Regions from separate parts of the Janthinobacterium sp. 61 genome, predicted to be linked through region 1. Evidence: predicted binding sites of a transcription regulator. Region 1 holds the regulator's gene; each other region holds the start of a gene.

Region 1 (3,282 bases):
TGATCTACACTTCCATCCTGGCCCTGATCATCATCGCCGTGTGTACCTCGCTGGCCCTGCGCACGCCCCTGAAAATGGACGTGATCCGCGACCGCGGTTCGATGGGACGCGAAGTGGAAGACGGCATGATCGAAAACGTTTACCGCTTGCAGATCATGAACACCTCGGAGCAAACCCAGCATTTTAAAATCAGCGCTTCCGGCTTGCCGGGCCTGACCTTGCTGACGCGCGAAGAAGTAACCTTGCAGCCGACGGAAACGCTGGGCTGGCCGATCCGCCTGCGCGTGCCGCACGGCGTGGGCGAGAAGGGCTCGAACAAGATTGCGATCGAATTGCACTCGCTGGACGACCCATCGTTGCATGTGCGTGAAAGCGCGGTATTCATCGTACCGCGCTAATGTAGGAAGGCCAGTCCCCGGATGGGGATTGGCCGATTAAACAGGAGAAATATCATGTCCGACAGTCTCAAGCTGCAAGCCCCCGTTGCCCCGTGGTACAAGCATCGCTGGCCATGGCTGCTGATGATCGGTCCCGGCCTGTCCGTGGTCGTCGGCAGCTTCATGGGCTATATCGCGTTTACGCAGCCTGATGCGCTGGTGGTGGGCGATTACTACAAGCAGGGAAAGGCGATCAACCAGGACTTGCGGCGCGATACTGTCGCCAGCGACCTGGCGATGGATACCAGCCTGTCGTATGACGTGGCGTCAGCGCGCCTCAGTGGCTCCGTGCACAGCTTCGGCAAGGCTTACCAGGGTCCGCTGCAGCTGCATCTGGCGCATGCGACCTTGCCGGAAAAAGATATCAAGCTGCTGGTGCAGCCCGATGCGGCGGGCAACTTCTCGGTAGCGCTGCCGATGCTCGAGCGCAGCCGCTGGCAAGTGCTGGTGGAAAACGACAAACGCGAGTGGCGCCTGTCCGGCATCTGGACCTGGCCGCTGCAGCGCAGCATCGCGCTGCACGCGGATGAAGAGCTGTAAGACTTACTTGCAGACGTCCGTACCGGCCGTAATGGCCTTCAACTTGGCCGGCTGCAAGATCTCGATCTCGCGGTTGGAGACGCGCAGCCAGCCTTCCTTCTTGAATTTCGACAATAAGCGGCTGACGCTTTCGATGGTCAGGCCCAGGTAGTTGCCGATTTCCTCGCGCGACATGCGCAGCTGGAAATTGCTGCCCGAATAGCCGCGCGCCTCATAGCGCGAGGCCAGGTTGACGATGAAGGCGGCAAAGCGCTGTGTCGCCTGCATATTGCCCAGCAACAGCATGACGCTTTGCTCGCGCGTGATTTCCTGGCTCATCATCCGGTGGAAATGGCGCAGCAGGGTAGGCATACTGCCCAGCAATTGTTCCAGGCTGGAAAACGGGATTTCACACACTTCGCTGTCTTCCAGCGCCACCGCATTACAGTGGTGGCGGTCGGCGCTGATGGCGTCCATGCCCAGCAGTTCTCCTGCCATCTGGAAGCCCGTCACCTGCTCTTCGCCACCCGGATTGATCTGGTACGTCTTGAAGTGCCCCAGGCGGATCGCGTACAGGTTCTGGAACGAGTCGCCGATGCGGAACAGCGAGGCGCCGCGCACGATCTTGCGGCGGCGACCGATGATCTGATCCAGCCTGTCCATGTCGCCCACATCGAGGCCCATCGGCAGGCACAATTGATGCATGCTGCAGGTCGAGCATCGCGCACGCAACGCTTCCACGGTCACTGTGGGCAAGGTGGGAGTGAGGAGCGCTTCAGTCATGTCGGTACCTTTTAGAAAATGCAATACCGAGTTTACTGCATACACGGTTGCCGTGTGCCAATTTCACCGCAATTGCGCTGAATAAACGACGTTCTGACTTTAATTATATGGCAACATCGTCAAAAGCCCTTGCAGCGAGGGCAATTTGCGCGGCACCGCTTGCCAAGTTGATGTATTGATAGGAAAATTCCTGACAGCATTATCTGCCGCCTGTGCCGCCCGGTACTGAAAAGGAAATCATGAAGCCTCTCGGCATCAAAGCAAAAGTCGCCTTGGCCACCAGCCTGACCTCGATCGCCATGATCGCACTGGTCACCATGATCCAGTTGCAGCACATGCGCGCTGACTTCACGCGAGTACTGCTGAGCCAGCAATCTGCCCTGATCACCCGCACCGCCGCCGAGCTCGACGACAAGCTGGGCATGCTGCTGCAAATCGTCACCCTGACGGCCAGGCAGCAGCCGCCGGAATTGATCGCCCAACCCGCCAAGCTGCGCGAATACTATGCGCGCCGCTCGATGCTGGTGCTGTTCGACGACGTGCTGGTGCTCGATGCGCAAGGCGCCATCGTGGCCGACATGCCGCTGGTCACGGGCCGCGCCGGCATCAACGTTGCCGAGCGCGAGTATTTCCAGACCGTCCTGCGTACACGTCAGCCCATGATCACCGAGCCGATGCTGGGCAAATCGAGCGGCATGCCCATCGTGCAGATGGTGGCGCCCGTGCTCACCGCCGATGGCCAGGTGGCCGGTGTGGTGATCGGCGTGCTGCGCCTGTACAAGGACAACCTGCTGGGGCGCCTGCGCTCGGAAAAGATCGGCAAGAGCGGCTATTACTTCATTCTCACGCGCGGCGCCGTGCCGCGCTACGTGCTGCACCCCGATACCAGCCGTTTGCTGCAGCCGCGCCAGCCGAACGCCAACCTGACGACCACCCAGATGCTGAAGGACGATGGCGAAGGCAGCATGGTCAGCACCAACAGCCGCGGCATCACGGCCGTCAACAGCTTCAAGCGCCTGAAATCGGTGAACTGGCTGCTGGCCGCCTCGCTACCCATCGAGGACGCCTTCGAACCGTTTGATGGCGTGCTGTACCGGCTGGTGCTGTGGAGCATCCTCGCTTCGCTGCTGGCCGCTTTTGTTCTGGGCTGGGTTACCGTGCGCCTGCTGTCGCCGCTGGTGCGCCTGCGCGATACCCTGCTGGCCCTGCGCACCAGCGGCAGCCGCTTCACGCCCGTGCCAGTGCAGCAGCGCGACGAGATCGGCGAACTGACGGAGGCGTTCAACGGCCTGATGTGCGAACGCGACCGCCTGCAGCAGGAACTCGAATCGCGCGCGGCGGAACTGGAACTGGAGCGCGACCGGGCCGAGGCGGCCAACCGGGCGAAGAGCGACTTCGTGGCCAACATGAGCCATGAAATCCGCACGCCCCTCAATGCCGTGCTGGGCATGGTCTATTTGCTGGGCAATACCAGGCTCGACACGGAACAGCGCAAGTATCTGACCATGGTGCGCGTGGCGGGCCAGTCGCTGCTGGGCATCCT
Region 2 (3,282 bases), 2.7 Mb from region 1:
GGCCAGGCCCTTGTCCAGCGCTTCCTGCTGCGTTTCCAATAGCTTGACGGGAATGCCCGCGTTGGCGAAATTCATGGCGATGCCGCCGCCCATGGTGCCGGCACCGACAATCGCCGCGCTGGCGATGCTGCGCACGGGTGTGTCGGCCGGCACGTCGGGCACCTTGCTGGCAACACGCTCGGCGAAGAAGGCATGGCGCAGGGCTTTCGACTCGGGCGACTGCACCAGTTGCATGAACAGCTCGCGCTCGTACTTCAAGCCATCCTCGAACTTCATCGTCACGGCGGCCGCCACGGCATCGACGCATTTCAGCGGCGCGGGGAATGGGCCGGACATGGCTTTCACCGTATTGCGCGAAAACTGCAGGAAGGCTTCATGGTGAGGGTAATCGACCTTGCGCTCGCGCACTTTCGGCAGCGGGCGCACATCAGCCACCTTGGTGGCGAAGGCTACGGCGGCTTTCAGCAAGTCGGCGCCGGGGGCGATGACTTCATCGAACAGGGCCGTGCCGGCCAGTTTTTCGGACGCCACGGGCGTGCCCGAAACGATCATGTTCAAGGCCATTTCCAGGCCCAGCACACGCGGCAGGCGCTGCGTGCCGCCCGCGCCCGGCAAGATGCCGAGCTTGACTTCAGGCAAAGCCATTTGCGCGCCTGGCGCGGCCACGCGGTAGTTGCAGCCCAGCGCCAGCTCCAGGCCGCCGCCCATGCAGACGCTGTGGATGGCCGCCACCACCGGTTTGGTGGATTGTTCGACGACGTTGATCAGGGTGTGCAGTGTCGGTTCCGTGAGCGCCTTGGGCGAATTGAATTCCTTGATATCGGCACCGCCCGAAAAGGCCTTGCCGGCGCCCGTAATGACGATGGCTTTGACGGCCTCGTCCGCCAGCGCCTGGCGGATGCCCGCGACGGCGGCAGTGCGCGTCGCCAGGCCCAGCCCATTGACGGGCGGATTGGCGAGGGTAATGACGGCAACAGCGCCGTTCACTTGATATTCAGCACTCATGTCTCTTCCTTATTGATTTTGCTCAGCGATGAGGTGGTTGCAAGGGATGAAGCTTTACTATACCGCATAAAAGAACGCTCGTATTATTTTTATCTCGACGCGCGCAGCGCCTGTGCCTGTCGTCATGGTACAACATCGCCCACGCCGGCTGGCCGCCCCCTCGGAAAAAAGGGCCAGCAACTATCGATAACATATTCATTTAAATAAATAAAAAACAACAAGTAAAACAGCGTTTTATAATCTGCTGAATATGCCTTCCTATCCATGCGCAGGCCACTGGCGACACTTTCAGCATTATTTATTCAGGGCACTTGTTTTTCTCATGGCGCTGAGGAATAATAAAATTATTGATTCAAATCAATACTCTGCAACTGATTTAATATTATGGAGCAATGGCGCCCGATAACGCCGTGTTCGATTTTGTTATATCGTGCAGATTCTCACCAATTATCACACCCGCCCTTTCCGGGTAATGATGCAAGCGTTTTATATCGTCATTAGCTGTCAGTATTATCGCCACTCCTTTCTCTTCTCACATTGAAGGAAATACTATGGACGCAGCCAGCCATGTCAGCCACTCCCAGGATTTGGACTTACAAGCGATAAATACTGCATTGAACCGTGTCCAGGCCGTCATCGAATTCGAACTCGACGGCACCATCCTGCATGCGAATGACAATTTCCTGCGCGTCCTCGGCTACACCTTGGCCGAAGTGCAAGGCAAGCACCATGCCATTTTCTGCGACGCCGAGTATGTGAAAACGTCCGAATACGCCGACTTCTGGGGCAAACTGGGCCGTGGCGAATTCGACCATGGCGAATACAAGCGCCGTGCCAAGGATGGTCGCGAAGTGTGGATCAACGCTTCCTACAACCCCATCCTCGATGCGGATGGCAAGCCGTATAAAGTCATCAAGTTTGCCACCGACATCACGGCCAGCAAACGCCGCAATGCCGATTACGAAGGCAAGATCGATGCCATCAGCAAGGCCCAGGCCGTGATCGAGTTCCGGCTCGACGGCACCATCCTCGACGCCAACGACAATTTCCTCAAGTCCGTCGGCTACACGCTCGATGAGATCAAGGGCCAGCACCACCGCATGTTTTGCCTGCCCGAATACGCCAGGAGCGACGAGTACGCGCAATTCTGGCATAAGCTGGGACAAGGCCAGTTTGATGCGGGCGAATACAAGCGCCTCACCAAGGATGGCCGCGAAATCTGGCTCAATGCCTCGTACAACCCCATTTTTGACGTGGAAGGCCGGCCCTTCAAGGTGGTCAAGTTCGCCAGCGACGTGACGGCCCTGAAAAAGCGCAACGCCGAATACGAAGGCAAGGTCAGCGCCATCGGCAAGGCGCAGGCCGTGATCGAATTCGACATGCAGGGCAATGTGCTGGACGCGAACGATAATTTCCTCGCCGTCATGGATTACGACTTGAGCGATATCCAGGGCGAGCACCACCGCATGTTCTGCGAGCCCGAGTATGCCAGCAGCGCCGAGTACAAGAAATTCTGGCAAAAGCTCAACCGCGGCGAATTCGATGCGGGACGCTACAAGCGCCTGGGCAACCATGGCAAGGTGGTGTGGATACAGGCCACCTACAACCCCATCCTGGACTTGAACGGTAAGCCGTACAAGGTAGTCAAGTTCGCCATCGACATCAGCGAACAGGTGAACCTGGAAAACAGCATCCAGTCCAAGGCCGCCAACGACAGCCGCAAGGTCAACGCCCTGCTCGATTCGGTGGCGCGCGCTGCGCAAGGCGATCTGACCTGCAATATCGTGCCTGAGGGCGACGAGCCGATCGACCTGCTGGCCGGCGGCATCAGCAAGATGATCGTCGACTTGCGCGGCGTGATCGGCAATGTGGTGTCGGCCGCCAACGGTTTTGCCGACGCCTCGCATACGATTGCCGAACGGGCGACGGGCGTGGCCGTGGGTACGCAGGCGCTGGGCGCCACGGTGGAAGAAATGAACGCCTCCATCGATGGCCTGACCTACTCCATCAATTCCATCGCGGAAAACACTTCGAATGCCGATTTCCTGGCGAAAGCCACGCAGCAGGAAGCGGAAGCGGGCGCGCGCGCCGTCGCCAAGTCAATCGAGGCGATGGACTTGATCAACCGCTCGTCGGAGGACATCGGCGAAATCGTCAAGGTCATCAGCGAAATCGCCAACCAGACGAATATGCTGGCCTTCAATGCCGCCATCGAGGCGGCGCGCGCGGGCGAGCACGGCCTGGGCTTTTCCGTCGTCGCCGACGAAGTGCGCAAGC
Region 3 (3,282 bases), 630 kb from region 1:
GTCGATCAGGCCGATGATGTCGAGAATCTTGCGCGACGAAGTGCTGATTTCATTCATCGTGGTGACCACTTCACTGACGATGGTGCCGCCCTTGGCCGCGACGGTCGATGCCTGCACCGCCAGGTCGTTGGCCGTGGCAACGTGGTCGGCGCTGTTTTGCACCGTGGACGTCAATTCCTCCATGCTGGCCGCCGTCTGCTCCAGGCTGGAAGCCTGCGATTCCGTGCGGCTGGACAAGTCCATATTGCCGGTGGCAATTTCCGCCGTAGTGACGCGGATATCCTCGAAGTTGGCACGCACGTCGCCGATGATGCTGTGCAAGTTGATGTTGGTCTGGCGCAAGGCCGCCATCAATTGACCCATATCATCATCACGCACCTTGTCGATCACGCCCGTCAGGTCGCCACCTGCCATCTTGCGCGCCACCGTGATGGCGTCGCCCAGCGGCGCGACCAGCGAATTGTGCAGATGGGCCCAGAAATACAGCATCAGCGCGACAGCCGCGGCGGCCGCGCCACTGAGCCAGCTGCGCGTGGCCGTGCTCGTATCACCATCGATATTCCACACGGCGCAGCCGAGGATGGCCAGCACCACGCCAAAGACGATGCAATGCAGGGCCAGGTCTTGCGACAGGCTCAGCTTGCGCCACTCGGCCAGCTTGGCGGCCCAGCCCTGGCGCACAATGCGGCCCTTGCGAATCGCCAGCCTGGCGGTATTGCCATCTTTAAAACTTTTATACAGGGCTGCCGCTTCATTGATCTGCTCGCGCGTGGGCTTGGTACGCACGGACATATAGCCGATCGGACGGCCGTTTTCAATGACGGGGGTGATATTGGCGAAGACCCAATAAAAATCGCCATTCTTGCAGCGGTTCTTGACCATGCCAGTCCATGGCATGCCCGTCTTGATGGTATCCCACAGGTCGGCAAAGGCTTCGGCCGGCATATCGGGATGACGCAGGATATTCTGTGGCGCACCCAGCAGTTCCATTTCTGAAAAACCGCTGACTTCAATGAAATACTGATTGGCGTAATTGATGTTTCCCTTTAAATCCGTGGTGGAAACAATCGTCATGCCTTCATTTAATACGTATTCATTTTGCGTGATTGGCGTATTGACCCGCATCGTCGCTCCTCTATTTTTTTTCAACTAGCATAACAAAAACATAAAAACAATATACCACATCAAGCACCGGCAAGATATCGCCAAGGCGACAGTGATGCTGGTCAAACAATTTAATAAAAGTTAATTTATTTATGTTTTACAATTTACTTTGATTCAACTTAATTGATTTTATTGAAATGCGATATTCAAATTGAATGCACACACAATAATTAATAAAAATTTATGTAACGATGCGGCAGACAATAAATATGGTGTGTATGCCGATAAAAAGACGCGGAAGCATTGCAATCACTGGCGGCACTTGGCGACGCCTGCCGGCAGGCATGACTTAGCCATCATGAACATTTACTGAGGGAAAATAAAAAACTGGCGCGAACGCGCCAGTGGGGGATATGTCTCCAATCCGCGACACAGGCGCCGGAGCGCCCGTGGGGATGGCTTACTTGAATGTCTTACGCGGTGGCGACTTCGGACGCGGAGCCGCAGGCTTGCGTTCCGTCGTGCCGTCATCGAGGCTGATGCGCAATTTCTGGCCCGAGACCACGACCGATTTCAGGTGGTCGAGGATTTCCGGCGGCATGCCTTCCGGCAGGTCCAGCACGCTGTAGTTGTCAAAGATATCGATGCGGCCGATATGCTTGGCTTCCAGGTTCGCTTCGTTGGCGATGGCGCCGACGATGTTGCTTGGCGTCACGGCGTGCTCACGGCCCACTTCGATACGGTAAGCCGTCACGCCCGGGCGTGGACGTTCCTTCTTCGGCGCGCGCGGCGCTGGTGCTGCGTCGCCCGCGTCGGCCGGGGCATCCTTGAACGCTGGCGCGGACTTGGCGGCAAACGGCTTGCGCGGCGCGGCTGGCGGCGCCAGGTCCGGTGCATCGCCGTCGCGGCTGATGCGCAGCTGCTGGCCCGCTACCCACACGGTTTTCAGCTGGTCCAGCAATTCTTTCGGCATGCTGTCTGGCAAGTCCAGGACGCTGTAATCGTCATAGATTTCGATGCGGCCGATATTTTTAGAATCGATGCCCGCTTCGTTGGCGATGGCGCCCACGATATTGCCCGGTTTCACGCCATGCTGATGACCTACCTCAATACGGAAAGTTTGCATGCCGGCGTCGGCTGGACGTTGAATGCGTTCCTTTTTCGGGAAGGCCGGGCGTTCGCCACGCTCGCTGCGCTCGTTACGCTCGAAGCGGTCGCCCCGTTCCGGACGATCGTTGCGCTCGAAACGGTCCTGGCGCACAGGACGGTCGTCTTGCCACGTGGCTTGCTCGCGCGCCTTGTTCTTGTCCAGCAACAAAGGCACATTGCCACGCGCCATCTTCGCCAGGGCGGCGGCGATTTCGATGGCGGGAATGTTCTTTTCGCGTTCAAGATCTTCGATCAGCGACTGGAACTGCTCCAGTTCGCCCAGGGCCAGGGTTTCGCTGATCTGTTCCTTGAACTTAGCGATACGCACGTCGTTGACGGCCTGGATCGTTGGCAGTTCCAGCATGCTGATCGGCTGGCGAGTCGAGCGTTCGATGGCTTTCAGCAAGTTCTTTTCACGCGGGGTGATGAACAGAATCGCTTCGCCGCTGCGGCCAGCGCGGCCAGTGCGGCCGATGCGGTGAGTATAGCTTTCCGGATCGTGCGGCACGTCGTAGTTGACGACGTGGCTGATGCGCTCGACGTCCAGGCCGCGGGCGGCCACGTCGGTTGCCACGAGGATGTCGATCTTGCCGTCTTTCAACTGCTGGATCGTGCGCTCGCGCTGCGCTTGCTGGATGTCGCCATTGATGGCGGCAGCCGAGAAGCCGCGGGCTTGCAGTTTGCCAGCCAGCTCTTCCGTGCCCAGCTTGGTGCGGGCGAAGATGATCATGCCGTCAAACGCTTCCGCTTCCAGGATGCGGGTCAACGCGTCGAGCTTGTGCATGCCCGACACCAGCCAGTAGCGCTGGCGGATGTTGTCGGCCGTGCCCGTCTTGGCGGCAACCGTCACTTCGGCCGGGTTCACCAGGTACGTCGTGGCAATGCGTTTGATGACGGAAGGCATGGTGGCCGAGAACAGGGCCGTTTGATGGCCATCCGGCGTTTCTTTCAAGATACGTTCGACATCGTCGATAAAGCCCATGCGCAGCATTTCATCGGCTTCGTCGAGCACCAGCGTTTTCAGCTTGG

Evidence for each region. Region 1 encodes FNR, which switches genes on or off when oxygen is low (the NO sensors DNR and NnrR bind a similar motif). Its sites were predicted from a motif close to TTGATNNNNATCAA; they were not measured.
Region 2: the regulator FNR is predicted to act here: its motif matches at 1,353-1,366, upstream of CLU92_RS07725 (PAS domain-containing methyl-accepting chemotaxis protein).
Region 3: the regulator FNR is predicted to act here: its motif matches at 1,217-1,230, upstream of CLU92_RS22780 (PAS domain-containing methyl-accepting chemotaxis protein).

What each region holds. Positions count from the first base shown of each region.
Region 1 covers NZ_PJMQ01000001.1:4,398,967-4,402,248, forward strand. The annotation lists gene ccoG (cytochrome c oxidase accessory protein CcoG) at 1-398, shown strand, start outside; gene CLU92_RS19915 (FixH family protein) at 453-977, shown strand; gene fnr (fumarate/nitrate reduction transcriptional regulator Fnr) at 981-1,739, opposite strand; gene CLU92_RS19925 (response regulator) at 1,979-3,282, shown strand, end outside.
Region 2 covers NZ_PJMQ01000001.1:1,675,493-1,678,774, forward strand. The annotation lists gene CLU92_RS07720 (3-hydroxyacyl-CoA dehydrogenase NAD-binding domain-containing protein) at 1-1,005, opposite strand, end outside; gene CLU92_RS07725 (PAS domain-containing methyl-accepting chemotaxis protein) at 1,620-3,282, shown strand, end outside.
Region 3 covers NZ_PJMQ01000001.1:5,025,576-5,028,857, reverse strand. The annotation lists gene CLU92_RS22780 (PAS domain-containing methyl-accepting chemotaxis protein) at 1-1,125, opposite strand, end outside; gene CLU92_RS22775 (DEAD/DEAH box helicase) at 1,565-3,282, opposite strand, start outside.